DNA from 3 places in the Comamonas sp. HJ-2 genome. Region 2 is predicted to be linked to each of the others. Evidence: predicted binding sites of a transcription regulator. Region 2 holds the regulator's gene; each other region holds the start of a gene.
What was found. The regulator LexA, encoded in region 2, represses DNA repair genes until DNA is damaged. The targets are predictions, from matches to a motif close to ACTGTATNNNNATACAGT.
Positions count from the first base shown of each region.

Region 1 (3,277 bases), on a different contig from region 2:
CTGCGCGCTGCAGCAGCACCTCCAGCAGGCCCAGCTCGCGCGCCGACAGCTCCACCATCTTGCCGTCTATGGTGGCGACCCGGCCGGTCTGGTCATAGACCAGCGGGCCATGCTTGATGGTGGAGCTGGCGCCGCCCATGCCGCGACGCGTGAGGGCGCGCACGCGTGCTTCCAGCTCGGACAGCGCAAACGGCTTGGCCATGTAGTCGTCGGCACCATAGTCCAGGCCCTGTACGCGCTCTTCGATCGAATCGGCGGCCGTGAGAATCAGCACCGGCAGCGCATCGCCACGCCCGCGCAGGCGCTTGAGCACTTCCAGGCCGTGCACCTTTGGCAGGCCCAGATCGAGAATCAGCAAATCGAATTCGCTGCTGGTCAGCAAGGCGGTATCGGCCTCGCTGCCATTGGCCACATGGCTGACGACGGCGCCCGAGCTGCGCAGCGTGCGCAGCAGGCCATCCGCCAGCACCTGGTCGTCTTCGGCAATCAGTATGCGCATGTGTGTCTCCTGCTTGTTATGTGTGCCTGTTTGCACTTTTGCTGCCATTGTAGGGATGGCTCATGGCCGTTCGGGGCAATTCTCGACAGTCGCTTACAGGCGTCGAATCTCAGTAGCCTTCGGCATAGGCTTCCAGGCCCAGCGCGACCACGGTGGCCACATCCGCGCCCACGGCTTCGCGAAATTCGGCTTCGGCCTGGCTTACGGCGTCGTGAAAAGCCTGCAGCCAGGCCAGACCCGCATCGGTGAAGCGCACGCGCCTGGCGCGCGCATCATGCGGATCGGCCTCGCGCGTGACCAGGCCCCAGGCTTCGCACTGCGCCACCAGATCGGCCATGGCCTGCTTGGTCATGCCGGCCTTGTCGGCCAGATCGGTGAGCCGGTCGCCTGCCAGCGACAGATGGCGCGTGATGTGGATATGGGCTGCCCCCACCTTGTCGCGCGCCGCCAGATTGGATAGCGCCAGCGGCACCTCCACTGCACGCGCCATGAGCTGTAGCACGCGCGCATCGAAGCGGCGCATGGCATGGCCCAGCAAACGGCCCAGATGGGTCTGGCGCCAGGCATCGGCGGGCGGGGTGACGGGGGCGATTTCTGACATGGATGAATAGTAAGGCAAACTGACTAAATATTTAAATAAATCTGCAGTATCTGCATCTAAACTACTGTTCAAGCATCCAGCCTGAATGCAAAAACAGGACTGGCCACAGACAGTCATTCACCTACTTCGGAGCCTGATATGAACGCCATCGCCAAGACCAACGACGCCAACAGCGAAAAAGCCAAAGCCCTGGCTGCAGCCCTGGCCCAGATCGAAAAGCAGTTCGGCAAGGGCACCATCATGAAGCTCGGTGAAGGTGAGGCCATCGAAGACATTCAGGTCGTTTCCACCGGCTCCCTGGGTCTGGACATCGCGCTGGGCGTAGGTGGTCTGCCCCGTGGCCGCGTGATCGAAATCTACGGTCCCGAATCCTCGGGCAAGACCACGCTGACGCTGCAGGTCATTGCCGAGATGCAAAAGCAGGGCGGCACCTGCGCCTTTATCGACGCCGAACATGCGCTGGACACCAGCTATGCCCAGAAGCTGGGCGTGAACCTCAGCGACGTGCTGATCAGCCAGCCCGACACCGGTGAGCAGGCTCTGGAAATCTGCGACAGTCTGGTGCGTTCGGGTGCCGTGGACCTGATCGTCATCGACTCGGTGGCCGCATTGACGCCCAAGGCCGAAATCGAAGGCGAGATGGGCGATGCCCTGCCCGGCCTGCAGGCCCGTCTGATGAGCCAGGCCCTGCGCAAGCTGACGGCCACCATCAAGAAGACCAACTGCATGGTCATCTTCATCAACCAGATCCGCATGAAGATCGGCGTGATGTTCGGCTCGCCCGAGACCACCACCGGCGGCAATGCGCTGAAGTTCTATGCCTCCGTGCGTCTGGATATCCGCCGCACCGGCACCATCAAGAAGGGCGACGAGGCCATCGGCAACGAAACCAAGGTCAAGGTCGTGAAGAACAAGGTCTCGCCCCCCTTCAAGACGGCAGAGTTCGACATCCTGTTTGGCGAAGGCATCAGCCGCGAAGGCGAGATTCTGGACATGGGCGTGAACGCCAAGATTCTGGAAAAGAGCGGTGCCTGGTATGCCTACAACGGCGAAAAAATCGGCCAGGGCCGCGACAACTCGCGTGAATTCCTGCGCGAGAACCCCGCGCTGGCCATTGAGATCGAAAACAAGGTTCGCGAGAGCCTGGGCATCAAGCTGCTGCCCGTGGACGGTGCTGCGGCTGCCGAGGCCAAGCCTGCCAAGGGCGGCAAGGGCAAGGTGGACAAGGACGGCGTGATTGAAGGTTGATTCAGTCACCCTGAGGCGCCATGCGCCTTTCGCGAAAGGGGACTACAGCCTCGCTGCGGGTGCGGCCCCTGCTTGATGTCCCTGGCTTGGTGAGCGCCAGTGTTTGAGTGCGGGCCTCATGGCTCAAAAGGTTTGCCATCTTTGCGCAGGTTCGTCCTGCGCCTTTTTGTTTCTGGAGATGCGTCGTGAGCTTTGCCAAACTTTCACTCAAGGGCCGCGCCCTCAAGCTGCTGGCGCAGCGCGAGCATTCGCGGCTGGAGCTGCAGCGCAAGCTGGCGCCGTATGTGGAAGAGGGCGATGACCTGCAGGCCATTCTTGATGAGCTGGAAAAGCGCGGCTTCATCAGTGTGCAGCGGGTGGTGGATTCCGTCATTCACAGCAAGTCCAGCCGCTTTGGCACGGCACGGCTGGTGCAGGAGTTGCGCAGCAAAGGGCTGGACGATGAAGTGGTGCGCAACGCGAGCGAGCAACTGCGCGATACCGAGCTGGAACGCGCCCGCGAGCTGTGGCGCAAGCGCTTTGGTACGCCGCCTGCCGATATCAAGGAAAAGGCTAAACAGCTGCGCTTCATGGCGTCGCGGGGCTTTTCGGCAGACGTGGCTTCACGCGTGTTGCGCGATGCCCCATACTGCGCAGCACCCGACAGCGAAGACTGAGCTGCAGCCAGCTCCCTCCTGCTGGACGAGGAACCGCTTCTTACACCGGAGGGACCCACGTGCTGACTGCTTCGCAACCCCCTGACGCCCCATCCGCCTTGCGCGTGGGCCTGAGTGCCGGAAAATCGCTGCTGGGCGGCCTGATGCTGGGTGCCTTGCTGGCCCTGGTGCTGGGCTGCGGCGCGGCCGTGTTCTATTTTTCGCGCCTGATGGCCGATCCCGGCCAGGGCATTCATGCCTCGGCCCATACCGGCATCTATGGCGCCGTGATCA
Region 1 is NZ_JBSIFD010000003.1:243,261-246,537, reverse strand. It holds gene ACWGXF_RS04585 (response regulator) at 1-499, opposite strand, end outside; gene ACWGXF_RS04580 (MarR family winged helix-turn-helix transcriptional regulator) at 609-1,100, opposite strand; gene recA (recombinase RecA) at 1,239-2,348, shown strand; gene recX (recombination regulator RecX) at 2,534-3,004, shown strand; gene ACWGXF_RS04565 (hypothetical protein) at 3,064-3,277, shown strand, end outside.
Region 1: the regulator LexA is predicted to act here: its motif matches at 1,164-1,181, upstream of recA (recombinase RecA).

Region 2 (3,277 bases):
GCCCTTCGACGCCATCATCGAACGCATGAGCGGCCGCCGCAGCCACCCCGCCTCGGGCCGCACCTACCATGTCAAGTTCAACCCTCCCAAGGTGGAAGGCAAGGACGACGTGACCGGTGAAGACCTGGTTCAGCGCGAAGACGACAAGGAAGAAACCGTCAAGAAGCGCCTGGACGTCTACAGCAGCCAGACACGTCCTCTGGTGGACTACTACAGCAACTGGGCCAAGGCCGATGCAGCAGCGGCCCCCAAGTACCGCGCCATCAGCGGCACAGGCAGCGTGGAAGAAATCACCGAACGCGCTCTGGCCGCTCTGGCTTCCTGATCGCCCTGATCACTCGCTCATGGAGCCTTGCCGACTTTCGCGGCCAGGCATCTCTGGGCAAAAAAGGCCGGTGTCTTCACCGGCCTTTTTTGTTTTTGAAGCTCGCGCTCCCGGCCTTCCGGCCGGCGGGATAGCTGCACCAAGGATGGCATTGCAGCCATCAATATTCATAGCTGCCTGCGCCTACATTCATTGGACTTCAGGTAAAAACACCATAAATACTCTTTATTAACGCAGGCTGACCGCTCTCATAATAAGAGCATCAATCCAATGCGTGAGGCCAGCCCATCAGCTCCAGCATCAGGCTGATTCTGGCCTTGGCCGCCGGCAGGCTGCTCACACGGCCATCCCCCGCTCCCTCGGCCCGCACCACCTGCCCCTCCTCGCACCGGGTCGTGATGCGCAAAGCCATGCCCTGCGCCTGCGCCCAGTCCAGGGCTGGCGCCAATGCCTGATGGACCGTGCCATTGCCCGTGCCCACCACCACCACGGCACGCACGCCTGCCGCATACCAGGCCTGCATCACCGCCAGCGCTACGGCACTGTTGCAGCCGGCATGACTGTGCAGCAGCTCCACCAGGGGCCAGTGATCTGCGGGCGGTAAAGCGATTGCAGTGGAGCTGGCCGCAACGACCGGCAGCCCGCCTGTTGCCCAGCGCAGCCGCCCCTCTTCCACCCAGCCCTGCGGGCCGGCACCACTGCCATCGAAGGCATCCACACGGTAAGGATGCACCTTGCGCACCTGGCGTGCACTGAACACCCGGCCCGCCACCACGGCAAGCACACCGCGGCCAGCAGCCTGCATGTCGGCCGCACAGGCCACGGCATCGCGCAGATTGCCGGGGCCGTCAGCCGAAATGGCTGTGGCCGGGCGCATGGCGCAGGTCAGTACCACGGGCTTTGCCGGGTGCAGAACACATTGCAGAAACCAGGCGGTTTCCTCCAGCGTGTCGGTGCCATGGGTGATCACGATGCCGCTCACGTCATCACGAGCGAGCAGCTCGGCACATCGCAGCGCGAGTGCATGCCAGGTCGCGTGATCCATATCCTTGCTGTCCAGCTGCGCCAGCTGCTCCACCTGCAGCGACGCAGAAGCAACGAGCTCCAGGTCCGGCACGGCCTGCAGCAGCTGAGCCACGCCCAGTTGGGCCGCACGGTAGCCCACACTGGTGCCCGCCTGCTCGGCAACACCGGCAATCGTGCCACCGGTGCCCAGAATGACGATATTTTTGTCACGTTCCACTTGCAGTCCTCTTCAAACTGATTAAAAATACAGGTACTGGATGAACACACAGTATTCATCATCGATCGATCAAGGAATGCCCATGGACCACCCCAAGCTCACTCCCCGCCAGCAGCAGATTCTGGACCTCATCCAGTCCAGCATCGCTCGCACGGGTGCGCCCCCTACCCGGGCCGAGATTGCCAGCACCTTTGGCTTCAAGTCGGCCAATGCTGCAGAAGAGCATTTGCAGGCACTGGCCCGCAAGGGCGTCATAGATCTGGTCAGCGGCACATCGCGCGGTATTCGCCTGCGCGCCGATACCGTGCGCAACATCAATGCGGCACGTGGTGCCAGCTTTGCGCTACCGCTCACAGCCCTGGCCCCGCTGGTGCTTCCCCTGGTCGGCCGCGTCGCTGCCGGCTCGCCTATTCTGGCCCAGGAACATATCGATCAGAGCTATTCGGTCGAGCCCAGCCTGTTTGCCGCCAAGCCCGATTACCTGCTCAAGGTCCGCGGCATGTCCATGCGTGACGCGGGCATCATGGACGGCGACCTGCTGGCGGTACAGGCTACGCATGAAGCGCGCAACGGCCAGATTGTGGTGGCCCGCCTCGGTGACGACGTGACCGTCAAACGCTTCAAGCGCACGCCTCAGGGCATCGAGCTGCTGCCCGAGAACCCCGACTACAAGATCATTCACGTCGATCCTGAAGAGCCATTCGCCATCGAAGGCCTGGCCGTAGGCCTTATCCGCAACAGCATGTTCATGTAACGGGCAGACGGCGTCCCTACGCCTATGCAGCGGAGGCACCGGGCCTCTTTCCCTCTCAAGCCCAGGTGGTAGGCGCGAAGCCGTTGAGCTTCGCCCTGGGCGGAGCTTTGCCTGAAGAACGCAATCCTGCCCTTATCCATGCCGCAAGGTCATCAAGAGGAGTTGCCAAATGGGATTCGCCACATCACTGCAGGCTTTGACACGCCTGACCCTTAAAGGGCAGCCTGCCACGCTGTCGCTCAACCCGAACTTCTGCTCTGATGATGCAAGCGAAGCCGCTGCAGAACCTGTATCCTTCACTAGCAATCGCCCAAAGGCGAAGCAGATCAGCATTCCTGTCATGCGCGCCAACCGCGGTCGCAGTCGTCTAGGCAGCAATACGCTTTGTCCTCAGGCTTTTGCAGCGACACCAGAGCTGCAATCGCCAATAACCGACGAGTCTAGGCAAGCAGCTTCTCCACGACTTCTCAAGATCGTGCAGCGTGAGCCGCGCAGTCAGCCCGAATGCCTGTTGATCTGCGGACGCATGGCCGATGTCTGTGCCGCGCTGGAGCGTATGGCACTCCATGAGCAAACAACCCCGCAAGTCTGAAAGCACAGTGAGGTTTGACTGCCTGCACTCGTGCAGCTCCGAGCCTGACCCGCGATAGGTCTGCAGGCGATGCAACAAAGCTTCCATTGCATCCAACAGGAAGCCACCTCAACGCTCTTGGCCCATCGGCCGGCAGATATGGCGCCAGACAACTCTGCCAGCAGTGCATAGGCAAAAACTCGATGTCGCCAGAGCAGGCCCTCTATATTGGCGCCGAACGATCTGGATTGCCATGTAAATTATTTGCTGATGTTCTGCCTGTGCCTGTCCGCCAGAACGCATTTCGCACAAGCCTTGCAGCCTTCTAAACTCCTTGTCAGGCGCGAATATGCGTCAGAACGGATACCCGGATCAGGGTATTGC
Region 2 is NZ_JBSIFD010000005.1:153,240-156,516, forward strand. It holds gene adk (adenylate kinase) at 1-325, shown strand, start outside; gene ACWGXF_RS06540 (asparaginase) at 588-1,568, opposite strand; gene lexA (transcriptional repressor LexA) at 1,651-2,322, shown strand; gene ACWGXF_RS06550 (hypothetical protein) at 2,492-2,914, shown strand.

Region 3 (3,277 bases), on a different contig from region 2:
TGCGAGTGTGAGCATGAATTCCGGTTGCAGATACAGGGCAAACACCGCCAGCAGCAGCACGAGCACGGCACACCAGATGGAGATGCGTTGCCAGAGTTTGAGCTGCATGGTGGTGTCTCCGGTATCAGGCGGCGCTGGGCGCGCGGCGCACAATGGCTGCCTCGCGCACGGGCAGGTTGACGACGGCGGCAAAAATGCCCAGGGCAATCGAGATGTACCAGACCATATCGTAGTTGCCGTTGATATCGTAGAGATAGCCGCCAAGCCATACGCCCAGGAAGCTGCCGATCTGGTGGCTGAAGAAGACAAAGCCGCCCAGCATGGACAGATGCTGCACGCCGAAGATCTGGGCGATGGTGGCATTGGTCAGCGGCACGGTGGACAGCCACAGAAAGCCCATGGCGGCGCAGAAGGCATAGACCGACCAGGGCGACAGCGGTGCCAGCAAAAAGGCCACGGTGGCCACCGAGCGCAGACCGTAGATGCCCGACAGCAGGTAGCGCTTGGGCAGCTTCTGGCCCAGATTGCCGGCCAGATAGGTGCCGAAGATATTGAACAGGCCGACCAGTGCCAGCGAATAGCTGGCCACATGGGGCGCCATGCCGAAGTCCTTCAGATAGCTGGGCATGTGCACCCCGATGAACATGACCTGGAAGCCGCAGACAAAGTAGCCCGCCATCAGCAGCAGAAAGCTGGGGTAGGTCCAGGCTTCCCTGAGCGCCTGGCCCACGGTCTGCTCGCGCTTGATGGGCGTGCTGCCGCCAAAGCCCGGCTCGCGCAGGCCAAAGGCCAGGGCGGCGATCAGCAGCGCGAACAGCGCCAGTATCAACAAGGCATTGGACCAGCCGAACTGCGCGATCAGCTTGCCTTCCACGGGCACCATGAAGAACTGGCCAAACGATCCCGCTGCCGCGGCCACGCCCATGGCCCAGCTGCGCCGCGCCACGGGAATCTGCCGGCCCAGCACGCCGTAGATCACGGCATAGGTGGTGCCGGCCTGGGCCGCGCCGATCAGCACGCCGGCGGTCAGCAAAAACACGGTGGCATCGGGAGACAGCGCCATGCCGGCCAGGCCCAGCGCATAGAGGATGGAGCCGCCGATCAGCACCTTGAAGGCGCCGATGCGGTCGGCCAGCATGCCGACAAAGATGCCCAAGATGCCCCAGGACAGGTTCTGCACGGCAATGGCCAGGGAAAAGTTCTCGCGCGTCCAGCCCATCTCCTGGGTGATAGGTTGCAGCCACAGGCCGAAGCCGTGGCGTATGCCCATGGAGAGCGTGACGATGGCGCCACCGCACAGAAGAATCTGCGCCATGGACATGGGGGCTTGAGTTGTCTTTGTAGTCATGCCGTGTGTGCGAAAAAAGGCTTGGGGTGCGGTCAACTTGTCACTTTAACGAAACAAGCTGTTTTGCGCCTGCACAGGCCGTCACATGCGTGGCAGGCTGCCCTGCCAGAATGCGTGACCGGCAAGCTGCGGCGCGGGAGCCGGAGCTGGGCAGAAAAAAATAAAAAGTGAGCGCTTTGCGCAATCCGTGTAATGGATATTGATTTGAAACTATCCATAACGCATGAATGGCAAGCGGTAAATGCTATTGTTTTCAGAGTATCCGCAGCGATGAAGACCCGGTAAAAACACGTTGCCAAGACAGATGTTCGGGCTTTGTGCAAGAGTATTGGGAGTAAACAACTGTGAATTTATCCAGCTCTCATTCGGAGAGGCCACTACAATCCGCCCCCATGGCAGTCAAACCGTCCAACGAATATTCCGAAGGCTCGATCCGCGTTCTCAAGGGTCTGGAGCCTGTCAAACAGCGTCCCGGCATGTATACGCGCACCGACAACCCCCTGCACATCCTGCAGGAGGTGATCGACAACGCGGCCGACGAGGCGCTTGCCGGCTACGGCAAGAAAATCAAGTTCACCATGCACGCCGACGGCTCCTATAGTGTGGAGGACGACGGGCGCGGCATTCCCTTTGGTCTGCATCCCGAGGAAAAGGCGCCCGTGGTGGAGCTGGTCTTCACCCGTTTGCACGCGGGCGGCAAGTTCGACAAGGGCAATGGCGGCGCCTACAGTTTCTCGGGCGGTCTGCATGGCGTGGGCGTCTCGGTGACGAATGCGCTGGCCACGCGCCTGGAGGTGCAGGTGCATCGCGACGGCCAGGTGGCCACGCTGGTGTTCTCGGGCGGCGATGTGATCGAGCCGCTCAAGGTGCGCCCTCTGCAGGCCGGCGAGCGCAAGCAGGGCACGACGGTACGTGCCTGGCCCGATGCCAAATACTTCGAATCCTCGGCCCTGCCCATGGGCGAGCTGGTGCATCTGCTGCGCAGCAAGGCCGTGCTCATGCCCGGCGTGGCCGTTTCGCTGGTCAACGAAAAATCGCGCGACACCCAGAGCTGGCAGTTCAAGGGCGGCCTGCGCGACTATCTGGCGCAGAGCCTGAATGGCGAGCCCGTCATTCCCCTGTTCGAGGGCGAGGGCTTTGCCGACAAGAACAACGACAGCTTTGCCGAAGGCGAGGGCGCGGCCTGGTGCGTGGCCTTTACCGAAGATGGCGCGCCGCTGCGCGAAAGCTATGTCAACCTGATTCCGACCACGGCGGGCGGCACGCATGACAGCGGCCTGCGCGACGGCCTGTTCCAGGCCGTCAAGGCCTTCATCGACATGCACTCGCTGCTACCCAAGGGCGTCAAGCTGATGCCCGACGACGTGTTCGCGCGCGCCAGCTATGTGCTCAACGCCAAGGTGCTGGACCCGCAGTTCCAGGGCCAGATCAAGGAGCGCCTGAATTCGCGCGATGCCGTGCGTCTGGTCTCGGGCTTTGTGCGCCCGGCGCTGGAGCTGTGGCTCAACGAGCACGTGGACTGGGGCAAGAAGCTGGCCGAGATCGCCATCAAGGCGGCCCAGACCCGCCAGAAGGCGGGCCAGAAGGTGGAAAAGCGCAAGGGCAGCGGCGTGGCCGTGCTGCCCGGCAAGCTGACCGATTGCGAGAGCAAGGACATCGCCGTCAACGAGGTGTTCCTGGTCGAGGGCGACTCTGCGGGCGGCAGCGCCAAGATGGGCCGCGACAAGGAAACCCAGGCGATCCTGCCGCTGCGCGGCAAGGTGCTCAACACCTGGGAGGTGGACCGCGACCGGCTGTTCGCCAACAACGAAATCCACGATATCTCGGTGGCGATCGGCGTGGACCCGCATGGCCCCAATGACGAGCCCGACCTGTCCGGCCTGCGCTACGGCAAGATCTGCATTCTCTCGGATGCGGACGTGGACGGCT
Region 3 is NZ_JBSIFD010000001.1:52,861-56,137, reverse strand. It holds gene ACWGXF_RS00235 (hypothetical protein) at 1-108, opposite strand, end outside; gene ACWGXF_RS00230 (MFS transporter) at 125-1,321, opposite strand; gene ACWGXF_RS00225 (DNA topoisomerase IV subunit B) at 1,741-3,277, shown strand, end outside.
Region 3: the regulator LexA is predicted to act here: its motif matches at 1,690-1,707, upstream of ACWGXF_RS00225 (DNA topoisomerase IV subunit B).